One region of the Paenibacillus sp. FSL P2-0089 genome, then DNA from elsewhere that is predicted to be linked to it. Evidence: riboswitches for the same ligand, from Rfam matches in the RefSeq annotation. Region 1 holds a riboswitch; the other holds the start of a gene.
The links. A riboswitch is a leader RNA that binds a small molecule or an ion and turns the genes downstream of it on or off. The one in region 1 is predicted to bind thiamine pyrophosphate.
Positions count from the first base shown of each region.

Region 2: another riboswitch for thiamine pyrophosphate. It lies ahead of NST69_RS12640 (ABC transporter ATP-binding protein); the one in region 1 lies ahead of NST69_RS08555 (thiamine phosphate synthase).

Region 1 is NZ_CP152006.1:2,107,544-2,112,227, forward strand. It holds gene NST69_RS08535 (GNAT family protein) at 1-129, opposite strand, end outside; gene NST69_RS08540 (amidohydrolase family protein) at 146-1,309, opposite strand; gene NST69_RS08545 (SDR family oxidoreductase) at 1,599-2,471, shown strand; gene NST69_RS08550 (hypothetical protein) at 2,630-3,166, shown strand; TPP riboswitch at 3,222-3,324, shown strand; gene NST69_RS08555 (thiamine phosphate synthase) at 3,454-4,125, shown strand; gene thiS (sulfur carrier protein ThiS) at 4,122-4,325, shown strand; gene NST69_RS08565 (thiazole synthase) at 4,356-4,684, shown strand, end outside.
Region 2 is NZ_CP152006.1:3,087,560-3,092,243, reverse strand. It holds gene NST69_RS12655 (amino acid ABC transporter substrate-binding protein) at 1-602, opposite strand, end outside; gene NST69_RS12650 (DHA2 family efflux MFS transporter permease subunit) at 876-2,396, opposite strand; gene NST69_RS12645 (TetR/AcrR family transcriptional regulator) at 2,578-3,234, shown strand; TPP riboswitch at 3,301-3,403, shown strand; gene NST69_RS12640 (ABC transporter ATP-binding protein) at 3,534-4,304, shown strand; gene NST69_RS12635 (ABC transporter permease) at 4,285-4,684, shown strand, end outside.

The sequences.
Region 1 (4,684 bases):
CTTCCGGACTGCCTCCTTGTCAGTTGGAATCATATCCTCGAAGGGCCAGAGGGCGGTATTGGTCTCCAGTTCTGTGATGAAATCGATATCGTCCGGGGTGACCGGAGATAGTGTGATTCTTGCATTCATTTTGCAAAACCTCCTGTTAGTATGATTTCGATACGATCTTGCCGTCTTTCATTACCCAGCTGACCTGCCGCAGGTTGTTAATATCCGCCAGCGGATCTCCCCCGACGACCAACAGATCGGCCCTCTTGCCTGTCTCAATGGTACCGAGCTCATGTTCCAGCTTACAGATCTTGGCACCGGTTGAAGTGGCAGCCACAATAATCTGCATCGGGGAGAGGCCGGCCTGGCCTAACAGCTGGATCTCCCTCCACGGCATACCGGCTCTGTACCACGGAGGAGTTTCTTCAATAAAATCATCCCCCAGCCCAATCTCCCCGCCTGCCTGAATAAATCTCCGGACATTATCCAGCCCTTGCTCCAGCAGCGGCGCACCGAATTTGTCCTGGAACATCTGGAGTACGGTGAGGGTGGGGACGATACGGATGCTCCCGCTCACCATTTGCCGGATCAGTTGATCGTCCAGCCGGTCGTAGACCATATGCGCAGCATCGCTGATCCCTGCATCCACCAGAATCTGAAGATTGCGTGCACTTGTAACATGAGCAGACACACAAGCACCCATACTCCTGGCCTCCTGGCAGATCGCTTCGAGAATCTCCTGATTCAGCTGCGGCAGTCCGGCGGTTGCGGGATCGTAGCCGTCTTCCAGCGCTGTTTTGATGAAATGTATTCCTTGTCCCAAGACTTCAAGGACCTTAAGCCGCGCCTCCTCTGCACTCCCTACTCCGATAGGCTCCTGACCACCGTACCCGCCTGGAGCGGTGAATACCTTGCCGGATGTAAGAATTCTGGGAGAATTAGCGTCCTCCAACTGCTGCGTATATGTGACCACATCATCAATCGATGCTGCCGTAGTCATCCCCTCATCCCGGATCGTAGTAATTCCTTCCGCAAGGCACGCGGCCAAATATTCCGTATGATATCCGTGCAGCGGCTCATTCTGTATGTACTTGAAGCTGGTATGGGCATGGGTGTGAATAAACCCCGGCAAAAGGAACAGACCCTCAAGGTCGATCACTGTTGTTGCGGAGTCATGCCCGATTCTCCCGTTAATGTCACTATACTGTGTTATGGTGCCGAAACGGCCATTAACAATCTCAATGCTTGCATGATGCAGCGGCTGCTGTCCGGTTCCATCGATTACAGTTCCGTTCGTCAGCAAGATGCGCTCATTTCCCATGATAGAAGCGTCCCCTCAGTTAAGGTAGTTGTCGTTCCCCACAAAGTATAGGACATTCCCCCTAGCGGATATAGATAATATTCTTTTTGGAAACGTTCGTTGCTTACCGTACTACCGTTCCGATATAGGCACCGTTGAATGAAGATTGGCTGTTTGGGCGGCTGCCAAGTGTGGTAAGTAACATAACGTACAGTCAAGCAGGCACACTGCCTGTGCATAAACACCAGACCTTAAGCCATGCTAACATGATTAATCAACAATACTGTGGACAGCGAAAGGAGAATGGATTATGCCAGACACTAACAAACAACCTGTCAAAACTCTGCCCCCGCAGGTACAGGATCAGCGCCCGGGAATTGAGAGTGAGATGAACCCGCTCCCGGAGTTTGAGACACCTGCGTACAAGGCAGCAGGCAAGCTGCTGGGCAAGGCCGCGCTCATTACCGGAGGCGACAGCGGGATCGGGCGTGCGGTTGCCGTGCATTTTGCCAAGGAGGGCGCGGATGTGGTGATCTCCTACTTGAACGAGCATGAGGATGCGGAAGAGACCAAGCGCCAGGTGGAGCAGGAGGGCAGAACGTGTATTCTGATCGCCGGGGATATCGGGGACGAATGCTTCTGTCAGAGCTTGATTCGCCAAACCGTTGAAGGACTCGGCAAGCTTGACATCCTGATTAACAATGCGGCGGAGCAGCATCCGCAGGACCATATTGAGGACATTACAGCGGAGCAGCTGGAGCGTACGTTCCGGACGAATATTTTCTCCATGTTCTACCTGACGAAGGCAGCTATGCCTCATCTTAAAAAAGGCGCTACGATCATTAACACGACCTCCATCACGGCGTATCGCGGCAGCCCGCAGCTGCTGGACTATTCGTCCACCAAAGGAGCCATTCTCAGCTTCACCCGTTCGCTGTCAATGAATCTGGCCGATAAGGGCATCCGCGTGAACGCGGTAGCGCCCGGACCGATCTGGACCCCGCTGATTCCGTCCACCTTTGACGCGAAGAAGGTCAGTGAGTTCGGCGGCACCCAGCCGATGAAGCGCCCGGGGCAGCCTGAAGAGCTGGCACCGGCGTATGTATACCTGGCCTCGGACGATTCCTCCTATGTGAGCGGACAGGTGATGCATGTGAACGGCGGCGAGGTTGTCAACGGATAATGGGTGCAGAATAAGATCTGGATGCAGATTTGTGTGCAACATATAAATTTTATTTTAAAAAAGCCTAACCGCTTGCCGGCAGGCTTTTTTTCTGCGCTTGTAACTATTACAATATATTTCCGTCTATTTAGATAATTTGATATGAAAAGGGGATAGGGATGCTTAGAAAAAAAGGATTCATTCTATCTGCAGCGGGGATTTTAATTTTTCTGGTAGTGTTCATTTATTGGACTCCTTTTGCAGGGAGAGTTGTGGAAAACACAAGATTGGAAGGATATGCAAAAAGCATTGGGATTAGAATTACACAGGAATCGCCGCCGCTACCCCTTGTTACTTCCGGGAAAACCCAAATTCCGGTTACCCAAGGCAGCTATTGCTGGGGAAAATTAGGATGTGCAGATTATACAGGAGGACAATCCTTGGTACAGGGGGTTACTCCCACTGTTATAGCCCCTGAGGGGGGGATCGATGTTGCTTTTACTTATAAACCGGCACCCGGCGGGTTAACCGTTCAGCAATTTGTCGATGATAAAGAAGTGCAAATTCCATTGAAGAACGGCTCTTTTAATGCTCCAAAAGAACAAGGCGTTTATTACTACGGCATATCAGCATTCTGGACATCCGAGGATGGTAAATTTTCAGAAGGGAGTTCATCCGTGGCTTTTGTAATTGAAGTAAAATCTACGAAAGAATAGCTCTAACAGGAATTATATGCTAATATACAAAAAGCAAGGCCAAACAACCGCATAGAACGATCACTAGGGGAGCCGCAAGGCTGAGACGGGCGTATCTGCTCGGACCCTTTGAACCTGATCTGGGTTATACCAGCGTAGGGAAGTGGAGAACGAATATTGCAGCGGGGGTATACGGCTAATACCGGTATTCCTGTTTCTATTCCAGACTGCTTCCTTTACGGGGGCGGTCTTTTTTGTGTTGTGGAGAGGTGTAGTGTGAGCTGGGACAGACGGGAGGGGGAAAGGCGTTGCACGAAATTCATGTCATCTCAGACGGTCGGCTCCACCCTGAGAAGCTTGCGGAGCTGGCTGCGGCGGTACATCCCATGGTGGATTATATCCATCTCCGGGAAAAAGCCATGTCCGCCCGCGAACTGCTGGCGGCGGCGCAGCAGATGCTTCAGGCCGGGGTTCCGCCTTCGAAGCTGGTCATTAATGACCGGATCGATATTGCCTTGGCCGCTGGGGCAGGCGGTGTACAGTTGGCCTGGCATAGCCTTCCGCCAGCCGCAGCACGCGGGCTTGCACCGGGCCTGCGGATCGGCAGGTCGGTACACTCGCGGGAAGAGGCGGCGGAGGCTGGAAGGCGGGGAGCAGACTTCTGCCTCTACGGGCATGTTTTCCCGACGGCCTGTAAGCCCGGACAGCAGGCACGGGGACTTGCGCAACTGGCCGAGGCTGTCCGCTGGAGCCGCATCCCGCTGATTGCGCTTGGAGGGATTACCCCGGGTAATGCCGGAGCGGTGCTGGCCCAAGGGGCGGCTGGCATTGCTGTCATGTCGGGGATCTGCGGAGCCCCGGACCCGGTGGCAGCGGCCATGGCGTACAGGGAAGCGGTCCACAGGGACAGGGCAGCGGAGCTGGCTGAAGCGCTGGATATGGCTCAAACACAGGGCACAGCAGGAGGTGAACAGGCATGAATGTGACCGTTAACGGAAAGAGGCAAAGAATCGAAGAGAGCTGCCGGACACTGGAGGATCTGCTCTCCCGGCCCGAGTGGGCCGGTAAGCTGGTGATTGTCGAGCTGAATGGTGAGCTTGCTGGCAGAGAGGTTTACGGAGAAACACTGCTCAGTGAGGGGGACCGGGTGGAGCTGGTTCATTTTGTAGGCGGAGGCTGAACACGAAGACTTATCCCAGGAGGCGTTAACATGCAAGATCCATTGATGATTGGCGGAGTGACTCTAACCAGCAGACTGTTCATTGGTACCGGAAAATACAGCCGCAACACCCTCATTCCCGAGGTGATTACGCGATCAGGCTCACAGGTCATTACCGTTGCTCTGCGCCGGGTGGACCCGGAGAGCAGTGACAATATTGTCAGCCATATTCCTTCCCATATGACCTTACTGCCTAATACCTCCGGTGCGCGCACCGCAGAGGAAGCAGTACGGATTGCCCGGCTGGCGAGATCGGCGGGGCTGGGGAACTGGGTGAAGATTGAGGTCATCAACGACCAGAAATATCTGCTGCCGGATAA
Region 2 (4,684 bases), 980 kb from region 1:
TCAATCGCCTGGTTGAAGCCTTCGGTAGATACGATCTCGGCACCGTTGTCTGTGGCGATTTTGCCGAGGTTGCTGGTGAGCGACTGGCCGGCTTTTTTACCCTTGAGATCAGCAAATGTCTTAATATCCTGATTATCCTCCGGCACGATCAGCACAGCCTTGGAGACAATATACGGATCGGAGAAATCATATTTCACTTTGCGCTCATCGGTGATAGAGACTTCATTGAAAATCACATCGAAGCGCTTCGCATCCATCCCGGCAAAAATCCCGTCCCACTGCGTCTCAATGAACTCCGGCTTCACACCCAGGCGCTTGGTGACTTCTTCGGCGATCTCGACATCGAAGCCCGTCAGCTTGCCGTCTGCATCATGGAAGGTGAACGGTGCGTAGGTCCCTTCGGTTCCGATGCGCAGCTTGCCGCTGGCTTTGACGGCTTCCAGGCTGTTCTGCTCCCCGGAAGCTGCACCCTCTGTAGCCGCAGCCGTAGGTTCAGCCGGAGTGTTGCCGCCCGTTGCTGTCTTGTCCGTATTGTTGCTTCCGCAAGCCGCAGCCGTGACCATGGTCAGGAGCAGCATAATAGTTAGACTTAGTTTTTTCATTCGATGAATCCCCTCTCGTATCTTCTTCTCTTCAGGCACCGTAATTAGTGGCAAAATGAATCGTAACACCGGGGTGTTACCTGCGTCAATAACTTTTTCCGATTATATACATCGGATTTATATTGTATTGATTTTCCATAGCTTAGCTTGCCCCAAATTCTGCTCCTGCATCAGGATATTCAGAACAGAAATCAACAAAAAAAAGCGACCCTCCGGCAAAAGGAGAATCGCTGCTCTATGGATGTTACAAGCTCTGCTTCTGTGTGGGCATAGCTATACGTGCATGATTTCCGGGGCCGCCTTTTCCTTGGAACGCTCAGCTCCGGAATGGCGGCCCCGGCGCAGCAGCAGTCCAAGGACCGCACCGCCAAGTGCGACAAACATCATAATGTGGAACGTGTCCGCGAAGCCCTGCGACAATACCGTCTGCTTAGCCAGCAGCAAGGCATCCTGCGAAGCGCCTGCGGTACTCTTTCCGGCAGCGGCAGCGGCCTCCTGCATCTCGGTACCGCGCGCCGTTGTTCTTGCCGTCAGAATCGTAACCAGCGTCGAGACGGCCAGCGAGGTAATCACCTGCTGCATCGAATTCGTCAGCGAGGTTACCCGGTTCACCAGATGACTTGGTGCCTTGTTGAGCAGATGCGTATTCATCGGCATCATCATCATACCCATTCCGGCCCCGCACATGATCAGCGGAAGGATCAGGTCGCGGCTCTGAGTGGTAAGATCCACATGGGAATACTGGAATAACGCACCGGAGACCAGACTGAGACCGCAGACCACGAGCCAGCGCACACCGATCCGGTCGAACAGGATTCCGGCAACCGGCATCATCAGCCCGGAAGCGATCGCTTGCGGCAGCAGCGTCAGGCCGGTATCAAATGCGCCGAAGCCGCGGGCCTGCTGCAGAAATTGCGGGAGCAGGAATAACGCGCCATATAAGCCGAACTGGGCAATCCACTGCACGATGATCCCTGTCGTGAAATCAACGGATTTCAGAATCCGCAGCTCCAGCAGCGGTGTCTTGGAGCGCAGTTCAGCGATGACAAAAGCGATCAGCGCCACAGCGCCCAGCAGCAGCCCGATCAGCGTCTTCTCAGAGGTCCAGCTCTGCGCGCCCTGGCTGACCCCGTAAGTGAGCGAAGCAAACGCCAGCGGGCCAAGAACCATACCGAGCTTATCCATGCCGGGCACGCTGTTCTTCGCCGCATTCGGCAGCTTGCGCAGTCCGATCAGCACAGCAATGATGCCAATCGGAATATTAATGAGGAAGATCCAGCGCCAGGAATGGTATTCAACCAGCCAGCCCGACAATACCGGACCAATAGCGGGTGCGAACAGGACGGGAATGCCCATAATCCCCATGACAACGCCAACCTTACTTTTGGGAGCCAGTCTGTACACATAGGCCATCCCGACAGGGAGCACACAGCCGCCGCCAAGTCCTTGAATGACCCGAAAAACAATCAGCCATTCGGCGCTGCTTGGTGTAGCGCACAGAATCGAGCCTATCGTAAACACAATTACCGCCGTCAGGAAGACCGTCTTGGCCCCGAACCGGTCAGACAGCCAGCCTGACAGCGGAATAACTGAAGCCTGAGCCAGCATATATCCGGTAACTACCCACTGCAGCGTATGCAGGTCCGTCTTGAAATCCACCACCAGCCTGGACAAGGCTACATTCATCGCCGTACTGTCCAGCACAACCATAAATACTCCGGCAATAATGGCCAGCAGCGGAACCAGAATGCTGGACAGCCGGAAATCGGCTTCCTGCTTCAAGGTCTGATCCATGTCTCTTCTCCTCCTGAGCTGTCCGCGTTCTACATTGACCTGCGGGCAGATTGTTCTATATAATGAGTGAACGGACAACTGTCCGTAAGTGCAATTCATAGTCTACGGACAATTGTCCGTTGTGTCAATTCTTTTATTTATTTTTCTGTAAATCGCTGATTTATTTCTGAAAGGGGTTCTCATGAAAAAGCCAGACACCGATGCTGCACAGCTCCCGCGCTCAGCTCCGCAAGCCAAAGAATCCGCTCCGCCCGAGTCCGCCGATCCTTATGTACAGCGGATTCTTGAAGCTGCCCGCCATTTGTTCACCGAGAGCGGACTTGAGGCAGTCAGCATGTACAGCATTGCCAAGCGGGCAGGCATAGGACAAGGCTCCCTGTACCGCCGCTTCACGGACAAGGGTGAGATCTGTTCTGCACTGCTGAAGGGCAGCGCAGATCAATTCCTGTCCGGGCTGGAGCAGCAGGTGGCTGCCAGTGCCGGTGAAGCTCCGGCTCTCGCTCAGCTGCAGAGCAGCATTGAGCAGATTGCCGATTTCATTGAGCAGTATGCTGAGCTGCTGAATATGATCAAAGCCGAGTTCACCGGTAAGAAGCAGCTGACCCAGTTTGAGCATCCTTTTTTTCAGCGGCTGGGGGTGATGATGACAGAGCTGCTGCAGCGTGCTGCGGAGGGCGGTGAGATTATTGACATTGATCCTGCCTTTGCGGCCACGGCCTTAATCTCTGTCCTCAGCCCAGATCTGTACCTGTATGAGCAAAAGCGGCACCACTCCTCCAAACTGGACATCTCCCGGGGCATCGTCACCTTGTTCGTGACCGGTCTGGCGAAGCGCTGACCGCCTGCTCTTTACAAGAGGGGAATTTGTGGTATATTAAGTAGCAATTACGAATTCAATAGCAATATTATTCACTAGGGGAGTCGGCCGACTGAGACGGAGCTTAAGCTCCGGACCCTTTGAACCTGATCTGGATCATACCAGCGGAGGGAAGTGGAGCAGAATGTATCAGTGGTTCCCGTCACAGGGCCGCAGCCGACTGTACCTTCCGCCCCATTCATTGCCTCCGGGAATGAATGGGGCTTTTTTGTGCTCCGTGCAGGTTCTATTTCAATCCGGGGAGGCTTGTACATAGTCTTATGATCAACATTAGCAATCTATCTTATGCTTTCGGGACCGGTTCGTCCCGGACACCCGTCTTCTCAGAGCTATCCATGAATGTGCAGCGCGGCGAATTCATTTCTGTTGTAGGCGGAAGCGGATGCGGTAAAAGCACCTTGTTCAAAATCATCGCCGGCCTGCTGGAGCCGGACAACGGCAGGATTACGCTGAACGGAGCCGAGTCCGCTACAGCAGCGAAGAGGCTGGGCAGTGTGGCCTACATGCCGCAGCAGGATCTCCTCCTGCCTTGGCGGACCGTAATGGACAATTGTCTGCTGCCCTGGGAACTCAAGCGCAGCCGTCCCAAAGCGGCCGCCGTGGCCGAGATTCGTACCCTGCTGCAACGCTTCGGCCTAGAGGGAACCGAAGGGGCTTATCCCCAGGAGCTGTCCGGCGGGATGCGCCAGCGCGTGGCGGTCCTCCGCACCGTGGCGGCGGGGAATGACCTGCTGCTGCTCGATGAGCCGTTCGGGGCGCTCGATGCCATTACGAAGCGCTCACTACAGCGCTGGCTGCTCGAGTTATGGGCGGAGCTGGACAAGACGGTGCTGTTCATCACCCATGATCTGGAGGAGGCTCTGCTGCTCAGTGACAGAATCTATCTAATGACGGGCAGTGGCGGCGGCGGGATGCAGGAATTCCCAGCTGGTCTCCCCCGTCCGCGTCATCACAGTCTGAACTATCTACCGCAGTTCGCCGCCCTGCGCCAGGAATTGGAGCTGAAGCTATATGAGAACCGCCGCTCCTAGAAGATTGCTCCAGCATTACGGTCCGGCTGCCCTGCTCGCCCTGCTGACGCTTGCAGTCTGGGAGACTGTAGCCCGGCTGGGCCTGGTTCCTCCCTTCATTCTTCCGGCTCCGTCTGCGGTCTGCAAGGCCTTGGTGGAGGAACGCCGCCTGTTATTCGGGGTGCATCTGCCGGCTACACTGCTTGAAGTGCTCACAGGCTTCGCATTGTCTGTGGTCTGCGGCAGCCTTCTGGGAATCGCCATGCACCTGTTCAGTCCGCTGGCCAAGGCGCTGTATCCGCTGCTAATTATCAGCCAGACGGTTCCGCTGATCGCGCTCTCTCCCCTGTTCATCATGTGGTTCGGCTACACCCTATGGAGTAAGGTCGCTGTTGTCTTCC